4 regions of the Streptomyces sp. NBC_00440 genome follow, and region 4 is predicted to be linked to each of the others. Evidence: riboswitches for the same ligand, from Rfam matches in the RefSeq annotation. Region 4 holds a riboswitch; each other region holds the start of a gene.

Region 1 (2,194 bases), 1.4 Mb from region 4:
GTGCCGATGAGAAAGGCGACGGCGATGGACAGGCCCGTGATGGCGAGGTTGTAGAACACCTTGCGCACCGGGTTGGCGAAGGCCCACTGGTACGCGAAGTTCATGAAGGTGCCGTCGAGTGTGTCGAAGAGACTCATTCCGGCCGCGAAGAGCAGGGGCAGGCAGAGGACGGCGTACCAGGGCAGACCCGCTGCGGCGCCGCTGCCCGCCATCACCATGAGGGTGACCTCGGTCGCGGTGTCGAAGCCCAGGCCGAAGAGGAAGCCCAGCGGATACATCTGGCCGGGCCTGCTGACGGACTTGGTGAACCGGCCGAGGATGCGGTTCATGAACCCGCGCGAGTTCAGGTGTGTTTCGAGTTCGGCCTCGTCGTAACGTCCGGCGCGCATCTCCCTGAACACCCGCAGAATGCCCACGAGAGCAACCAGGTTGAGTGCCGCGATGAGGTACAGGAACGAGCCCGAGACGCTCGTTCCGACGACGCCGAGCACCTGGTGGGCGTCCGAGCCCTCGTTCATGAGGACTCCCGCGAGCCGGGCTCCCCCGGCGACCAGCGCCGCCATGGCCACCACCACGCTGGAGTGCCCCAGCGCGAACCAGAAGCCGACCGATACCGGGCGCTTCCCGTCCGCCATGAGTTTGCGCGTGGTGTTGTCGATGGCGGCGATGTGGTCGGCGTCGAAGGCGTGCCGCATCCCCAGCGTGTACGCGGTGATGCCGAGTCCGACCCCGAACGCCTTGGACCCGACCTCGTAGTGGCCCGGCTCCACCAGCAGGAACAGAACGCCGAACGCGACGACGTGGAGGGCTGCTATCACCCCCAGGAGCCCGGCGGTACGTACGGTGTCCTCGCGCCGCCAGGCGAACACGGCGGATTCGGGCAGGGTCATGCGGTCACGCTCCAGCACCTCGTGGATCACTTCGTGAGATGCCGTGGCCGGTCTCCTGGCTGACGGGTCCGCTTGACGCTCGCCTCCGGCCCTGCCTTCCCGGCCGCGATACGGCCAGTGGCTTCGACGGGACGGAGACTCCCCGATCACAGTGGCGAGGGCCGCTCCGGTCTGAGGCCCCGAGGGGGCTTTCACCGGTCTTCCCGAACACCACGGCTCGCTCACCCTAGGTTCTGCTCGACGGTGGCAGCAAATGCGCCCACCTGGGGCAGGTATCGGATCTCACACCTGTCCGCCGCCGGGTGGTCAGCTGCCGATAACGCCGGAGAGAGCCCCGGCTCTCACCGCCGCACCGGCAGCAGCGGACCACCGCGAGGAGACCGCTCGGGTCAGTCCTCGCCCTCCAGATTCCCCTCGGTCTCCAGGTAGACCTGGCGCAGCGCTTCGAGCGTCGCGGGGTCCGGCTCGGCCCACATGCCGCGGGACTCCGCCTCCAGGAGCCGTTCCGCGATCCCGTGCAGGGCCCAGGGGTTGGCCTGCTGGAGGAAGTCGCGGTTCACCGGGTCGAGTACGTACGTCTCGGTGAGCTTGTCGTACATCCAGTCGGCGACGACACCGGTGGTGGCGTCGTACCCGAAGAGGTAGTCGACGGTGGCGGCGAGCTCGAAGGCTCCCTTGTAGCCGTGCCGCCGCATCGCCTCGATCCAGCGGGGGTTGACGACCCGTGCGCGGAAGACCCGTGAGGTCTCCTCCACGAGCGTGCGGGTGCGGACGGTCTCGGGGCGGGTGGAGTCGCCGATGTACGCCTCAGGGGCGCTCCCGCGCAGCGCCCGGACGGTGGCGACCATGCCGCCGTGGTACTGGAAGTAGTCGTCGGAGTCCGCGATGTCGTGCTCGCGGGTGTCCGTGTTCTTCGCGGCGACCGTGATCCGCTTGTACGCGGTCTCCATCTCGGCGCGGGCCGGGCGGCCGTCCAGTTCCCGGCCGTAGGCGTAGCCGCCCCACACCGTGTACACCTCGGCGAGGTCCGCGTCGGTGCGCCAGTCGCGGCTGTCGATGAGCTGGAGGATGCCCGCGCCGTAGGTGCCGGGGCGCGAGCCGAAGATCCGGGTGGTGGCCCGGCGTTCGTCGCCGTGCTCGGCCAGGTCGGCCCGGGTGTGGGCGCGTACGAAGTTCTGCCCGTCGGGCTCGTCCAGGGACGCGGCCAGCCGTACCGCGTCGTCCAGCAGGCCGATGGTGTGCGGGAAGGCGTCACGGAAGAAGCCCGAGATGCGCAGGGTGACGTCGATGCGGGGGCGGCCCAG
Region 2 (2,194 bases), 4.1 Mb from region 4:
GCTGTTCATGTACCCGCACTCGATCACGGCGACGCTCTCCTCGCGCAGCCGCAACGTGATCCGCCGCAACACCGCGATCCTGCCGCTGTACTCGCTGATGCTGGGGCTGCTCGCGCTGCTCGGCTTCATGGCGATCGCCGCGGGCATCAAGGTGAAGAACGGCCAGCTGGCGATCCCGCAGCTGTTCGAGAACATGTTCCCCGACTGGTTCGCGGGCGTGGCCTTCGCGGCCATCGGCATCGGTGCGCTGGTACCGGCCGCGATCATGTCCATCGCTGCGGCGAACCTCTTCACCCGCAACATCTACAAGGACTTCATCAAACCGGGCGCGACCCCTGCCCAGGAGGCCAAGGTCTCCAAGCTGGTCTCGCTCGTGGTGAAGGTCGGCGCGCTGCTCTTCGTGCTCGCCATGGACCCGACGGTGGCGATCAACTTCCAGCTGCTGGGCGGCATCTGGATCCTCCAGACGATGCCGGCGCTGGTCGGCGGGCTCTTCACCCGCTGGTTCCACCGCTGGGCGCTGCTCGCGGGCTGGGCGGTCGGCATGGTGTACGGCACGCTCGCCGCATACGGTGTGGCGAGCCCGACCCAGGCGCACTTCGGCGGCTCCTCCAAGGAGATCCCGGGCATCGGGCAGATCGGCTACATCGGTCTGACGGCGTTCGTGCTGAACGTCGTGGTGACGCTGGTGCTCACCGTCGTGCTCAACGCGGTGAAGGCACCGGCCGGAATCGACGAGACCTCCCCGGAGGACTACACGGCGGACGCCGGTGACGAGGGCGTCCAGGTGGAGCTCCCGCCGGCCACAGAAGCCGCCCCGGCAGCCCACTGAGCCCGCACGCCCACCCACTGAGCCGTAGGGCCTGCCACTGAGCCGCAGGCTCCGCCAGGGGCCGCCGCGCCTCCCTCCCGGGAGCTGCGGCGGCCCCTCGCCATGCCGCCCCCGCCCCTCCCTTCCGTCCTCCACGACACAACATATGGGGGGTGCTTTCCGGCGGGCACCCCACATGTATGCTCATGCTCGCTGTCGCCGCAGGGGAATCCGGTGCGAATCCGGAACTGTCCCGCAACGGTGTGATCAGTGCGCTTTCGCGCACCGTGGAGTCCGAGGACCTGCCGACGGCGCATCCGGCTCGACCGAACCGGATGGGAAACGTCCGGGCCTCGCGGTTGGGCTTGCGGATGCTGTGCGGTGTGCTGCTCTGCTGTGCCCGTACGCACCCGTGCCCCCGCCGGCCCCAGCCGAGCGAGGGAGAGCGCACCGTGACCATCGCGCCCACCGCACCTGTCTCCGAGCAGGTGTCGGATGCCCCGGGAACCGTACTTCTGCGGACCCTGACCGACCTCACCGCCGATCTCACCGACACCGACCCCGGCAAGGTCGCCGCTGCCGCCCTGCGCGGGCGCAACGCGGCGTCGGACGAGGCCGAGTTGCGGGAGCTGGCCACCGAGGCGGCCGCCGGTCTCATCTCCGAGGACCCCGCGTACTCACGGCTCGCCGCCAGGCTGCTCACCCGGACCATCGCGGACGAGGCGGCCGGACAGGGCGCGGTGTCGTTCTCCTCATCGGTCGCCGTCGGACACCGCGAGGGCCTGATCGCCGACCGTACGGCCGACTTCGTACGGCTGCACGCCGAGCGGCTCGACGCGACCATCGACACCGGGGCCGACGACCGCTTCGGATACTTCGGGCTGCGCACTCTCTACAGCCGCTATCTGCTGCGCCACCCGCTCACCCGCCAGGTCATCGAGACGCCCCAGCACTTCATGCTCCGGGTCGCCTGCGGTCTCGCCGCCGACGAGTCCGCGGCCGCACTGGACGAGGTGGCCGCGCTGTACGGGCTGATGAGCCGTCTCGACTATCTGCCCTCCTCCCCCACGCTCTTCAACTCGGGCACCCGCCACCCGCAGATGTCCTCGTGCTATCTGCTGGACTCGCCGCTCGACCAGCTGGACTCGATCTACGGGCGCTACCACGAGGTGGCGCGGCTGTCGAAGCACGCGGGCGGCATCGGCCTCTCGTACTCCCGTATCCGCTCCCGCGGTTCGCTGATCCGCGGCACCAACGGGCACTCCAACGGCATCGTCCCCTTCCTCAAGACCCTCGACGCCTCGGTCGCCGCGGTGAACCAGGGCGGCCGGCGCAAGGGCGCCGCCGCCGTCTACCTGGAGACCTGGCACTCGGACATCGAGG
Region 3 (2,194 bases), 6.3 Mb from region 4:
GACGGGGGTCTCGAAGATGAAGTCGCCGACCTTCGTCAGCCGCGGGTAGGCGGCCTTGACCCGGGCCAGGCCGGTGCCCATGGTGATCCCTTCGGGCGTACGGATCAGGTTCGTCCCGGTGATCACCACCACCCCCTTGCGGGGCTCGATGAAGACGCCGCCGCCCAGGTTCGGCTTCCCCTCACTGGCAGCGAGGCGGTAGAAGTCGCAGCCGGAAGTGGTCTGCTTGTTGACCAGCAGGCCGGTCTTCTCCGCATCGCGTTCGGACTGTCCGAGCTGGATGCCCTTGTAACCGTCCGGGCCCAGGACGCCGCCGGGCGCCGTGGCCGTCCCGGACGTCCCTGTCGCGGCCGTGGCCGTCGCGGTGCCGAGTGTTCCGAGCAGCAGCAGACCGGCTGCCACCGCGGTCGCGGTCCTGGTGAGGCGCTTCATCGTGAGAGCTCCGTCCATCTCGGGGCGCGGGCCGTGCGGCCGTGCACGACCGTGTCGCCGGTGACCTGTGCCGGAAGGAGTCCGGGGGCCCGGCGCGCAGCGGACACCATCTGCTCAGTATGGGCACGACTGATCACGTGATAGTGGCATTTAGGCCATCCGGAAGCCGGGGCCGATGAGGGGTCGTGGACCGAGCGGCCGGTGGAAACCGGCGATCCGGCCCGATCGGAACCAGAGGCTCTAGACTGTCTGGTGCAACTGGTTCGCCCCGTCCGCCAGGCGGGATGCGTCGTAAGAGGGAACCCGGTGGAATTCCGGGACTGCCCCGCAGCGGTGAGTGGGAACGACCGCCGTCATACGCACTGGGCCCGGCCGGGTCTGGGAAGCGACGGCCAGTAGGTGGATGCCCTTCCGAGGGTGACCGCGCCCGCAAGTCCGAAGACCTGCCTGTTGCCCGTGCGCGACCGATCGCGTGCGGATACCCCGGTGACCTCGTGGGCGGGTCGGCGTACATACCGGCGGACGGCCGTGCCTCGTGGCACGCGCGGACCGCCCGGTTCGTCACCCCTTCGCGCTCGCGTCCCGTCTCCGGGATCTCAAGGAGTCATCTCGCGAAGGAGATTTCCGTGACAACGAAGCCCGCAGCCGCGGCAGCACGGGCCACCGTGTACGGCTACCCCCGACAGGGCCCGAACCGGGAACTGAAGAAGGCCATCGAGGGCTACTGGCAGGGCCGCACCAGCGCCGACGACCTCCGCGAGACCGCCGCAGGTCTGCGCCGGTCGAACTGGCAGCGTCTGGCGGAATCCGGCATCCATGAGGTGCCCACCGGTGACTTCTCGTACTACGACCATGTCCTGGACACCAGCGTGATGGTCGGCGCGGTCCCGGAGCGGCACCGCAAGGCCGTCGAAACCGACGCGCTCGACGGTTACTTCGCGATGGCACGCGGGACCCAGGAGCTGGCGCCGCTGGAGATGACCAAGTGGTTCGACACCAACTACCACTACCTGGTACCCGAACTGGGCCCTGACACGGAGTTCGCCGCGGACTCCACCCAGCAGACCGGGCAGCTCAAGGAGGCGATCGCCCTCGGGCTCGCCGCCCGTCCCGTACTCGTCGGCCCGGTCACCTATCTGCTGCTGGCCAAGCCGGCACCGGGCGTCGCAGCGGACTTCGAACCGCTGACCCTGCTGGACCGGCTGCTGCCCGTCTACGCCGAGGTGCTCGCCGATCTGCGGGCGGCGGGCGCGGAGTGGGTCCAGCTGGACGAGCCGGCTCTCGTCCAGGACCGCACCCCCGCAGACCTGAACGCCGCCGCACGCGCCTACCGTGAACTCGGCTCGCTCACCGACCGTCCCAAGCTGCTGGTCGCGTCCTACTTCGACCGCCTCGGCGATGCGCTGCCCGTCCTGGCCAAGGCCCCGGTGGAGGGCCTCGCGCTGGACTTCACCGGGGCAGCCGCGGCCAACATCGGCGCGCTCGCCGCCGTCGGCGGACTGCCCGGCAAGCGCCTGGTCGCCGGCGTGGTCGACGGGCGCAACATCTGGGCCAACGACCTGGAGAAGTCGCTCACCACGCTGGGAACCCTGCTGGGGCTGGCCGACCGGGTGGACGTCTCCGCCTCCTGCTCGCTCCTGCATGTACCGCTCGACGCGTCCGCCGAACGGGACATCGACCCGCAGATCCTGCGCTGGCTCGCCTTCGCCCGGCAGAAGACCGCGGAGATCGCGACCCTCGCCAGGGGAATCACTCAGGGAAC
Region 4 (2,194 bases):
ACACCCCGGCGCACCAGCCACCGGCAGATACCGGCCGTGACCACGCTCTTCCCGGCGTCCGACGTGGTTCCGGCCACCAGCAGCCCGCCACTCATCCGCGTACCTTCCTCACCACGAGAGCTGTCGCGAGCGCCAGCAGGGACACCCGGCGCGACAGCCGCACCGCGCGTTCGATGTCGCCGACGGCCACCGGCCGGCCGCCGCCGTTGAGCACCGCCCGGTGCTCGACCCGGCCGGCGTACGCGAGGGTGCCGCCGAGCCGTACGCCCAGCGCGCCCGCGAACGACGCCTCCACCGGGCCCGCGTTGGGGCTCGGGTGGCGGCCCGCGTCCGACCGCCAGGCCCGTACCGCGCCGCGCGGGTCCCCGCCCGCGAGCACCGCCAGTACGGCGGTGAGCCGGGCGCCCGGCCGGCCCGCCAGATCGTCGAGCCGGGCGGAGGCCCAGCCGTACCGCAGATACCGGGGCGACCGGTGGCCCACCATCGCGTCCAGGGTGTTCACCGCCCGGAACCCGACGAGCCCCGGCACCCCGGCCAGGGCGCCCCAGACCAGCGCGCCCACCACCGCGTCGGAGGTGTTCTCGGCCACGGACTCCACGACGGCCCGCGCGATCTGCTGCGCGTCGAGCGCCTGCGGATCGCGTCCGCACAGATGCGGCAGCCGCTCCCTGGCCGCCTCGACATCACCTGCCGCCAGCGCGTCGCCCACCGCGCGGGCCTCACGCCCCAGCGAGGTGCCGCCGACGACGGCCCAGGTGGCGGCGGCGGTCAGTGCGACGCCCGCGGCGGGACGGCCGCGTACGGCACGCCCGGCCAGCACGGCGGCGCCCACCGCGCCCCCGGCGCAGACCATGGTGTGCAGCGCGCCCCACCCGCGGTGGTCACGCCAGAGCCGGCGCTCCACGGCGGCGGCGGCCCGCCCGAAGGCGGCGACGGGGTGCCCGCGCCGGGGGTCGGCGAAGATGAGGTCTGCCAGGAGGCCCGTGGTGGCGCCGTACACGAAGACACGCTCTCCACGCATGGGGTCAGCAGGCCAGTTCGCCCGGGACCCTCACTGCGGTCGTACTCGGAGCATCGGGCGGTTCGGGCAGCAGGCGGCCGCGCATGGCGTAGTCCTCACTCAGGGTGTCCGCGCCCTGGTTCGACGTGACCGGCGGTGAGAGTTCCTGGCTCCCGGGGGCGACCCCGGTGACAGTGGCGGGACCGCGCCGGATTCGCACCGGACTTCCTCTCCTGCCGCCGTATTGGCCCCGGAAGTCCACCACGGTCGGCGAACACCCGTCAACTCACCCTTGACCTGCGACGGGGCAGTGTGCCGAGCCCCACACGGGCCACCCGGACGGCCGTACGGGCCACTCGCCCGGCAGGCCGCGCACACGGGCAGCCCGCCCGGTGGCCGGTGGCGGCGGCCGGGCGGGCGGAGTGACGCTGTCGCGGGGAGTGGTGGGGGAGGAGCGGGCCGTCAGGCGACGATCAGATAGATCCCGTACGCCACGGCCGCCGCGCAGAGCGCGAAGCAGGCGTACGAGCCGGCCCGCGCGGCCGGGCCCCTGCCCGTACCGGCAGGAGTCGCGGCGGCGGGTGCGGTGGCGGTGCCCGGCTCCGGCACGGGCTTCCGCGCCAGGCCCACCACGCCGAGGGTGAACAGGCCGACCAGTCCGACGGTGGCCACGAGGCTGACGCCGAAGACGGTGCCGAGAGCTGCCCAGTCGATGTCCATGGTGCGGTGTCCTTCTCCTTCAGACCGTGTTCGGACGGACCGTGTTCTCAGGGTTCTCAGGGTTCTCAGGGTTCTGAGGGTGCTCAGGCCGTGTTCAGACCGTGGCGGGCCGGGTGGGCTCCGGTGCGGCGCCGCCCGGTGCGGGGATGGTGGTCCGGAGACCGTCGGAGACCGCTCCGGCCGGCGGCGGGGCGACAGCCGCGATGGCGGTGGTCACCACCCCGGCGGGCTCGTCGGACGCGGCGGGTTCGTCGGGGGTGACGCTGTGCTGGCCGACCGGTTGGCGGCGGGAGAGCGACCAGATGACACCGGAGCCCGCGACCAGCAGGACGGCGACGGCGCCGATGCCCCAGGGGCCGCGGCCGGTCAGATACTCGGCGCCCGCGCCGACGACCGCGGCGGCGGGCAGGGTCAGACACCAGGCGACGGCCATCCGGGTCGCGGTGGACCAGCGGACCACCCCGCCCTTGCGGC

The links. Region 4 has a riboswitch for cobalamin ahead of OHB13_RS07030 (cobalamin biosynthesis protein). Riboswitches for the same ligand answer to the same signal wherever they lie in the genome.
Region 1: another riboswitch for cobalamin. It lies ahead of OHB13_RS00860 (HoxN/HupN/NixA family nickel/cobalt transporter); the one in region 4 lies ahead of OHB13_RS07030 (cobalamin biosynthesis protein).
Region 2: another riboswitch for cobalamin. It lies ahead of OHB13_RS25380 (ribonucleoside-diphosphate reductase subunit alpha); the one in region 4 lies ahead of OHB13_RS07030 (cobalamin biosynthesis protein).
Region 3: another riboswitch for cobalamin. It lies ahead of metE (5-methyltetrahydropteroyltriglutamate--homocysteine S-methyltransferase); the one in region 4 lies ahead of OHB13_RS07030 (cobalamin biosynthesis protein).

The regions. Positions count from the first base shown of each region.
Region 1 is NZ_CP107921.1:175,139-177,332, forward strand. It holds gene OHB13_RS00860 (HoxN/HupN/NixA family nickel/cobalt transporter) at 1-890, opposite strand, end outside; cobalamin riboswitch at 919-1,120, opposite strand; gene cobN (cobaltochelatase subunit CobN) at 1,280-2,194, opposite strand, start outside.
Region 2 is NZ_CP107921.1:5,634,663-5,636,856, reverse strand. It holds gene mctP (monocarboxylate uptake permease MctP) at 1-832, shown strand, start outside; cobalamin riboswitch at 1,012-1,135, shown strand; gene OHB13_RS25380 (ribonucleoside-diphosphate reductase subunit alpha) at 1,264-2,194, shown strand, end outside.
Region 3 is NZ_CP107921.1:7,842,603-7,844,796, reverse strand. It holds gene OHB13_RS34885 (hypothetical protein) at 1-432, opposite strand, end outside; cobalamin riboswitch at 675-897, shown strand; gene metE (5-methyltetrahydropteroyltriglutamate--homocysteine S-methyltransferase) at 1,059-2,194, shown strand, end outside.
Region 4 is NZ_CP107921.1:1,558,205-1,560,398, reverse strand. It holds partial or broken gene OHB13_RS07035 (cobyric acid synthase) at 1-95, opposite strand, end outside; gene OHB13_RS07030 (cobalamin biosynthesis protein) at 92-1,021, opposite strand; adenosylcobalamin (AdoCbl) riboswitch at 1,159-1,233, opposite strand; gene OHB13_RS07025 (hypothetical protein) at 1,463-1,720, opposite strand; gene OHB13_RS07020 (inorganic phosphate transporter) at 1,815-2,194, opposite strand, start outside.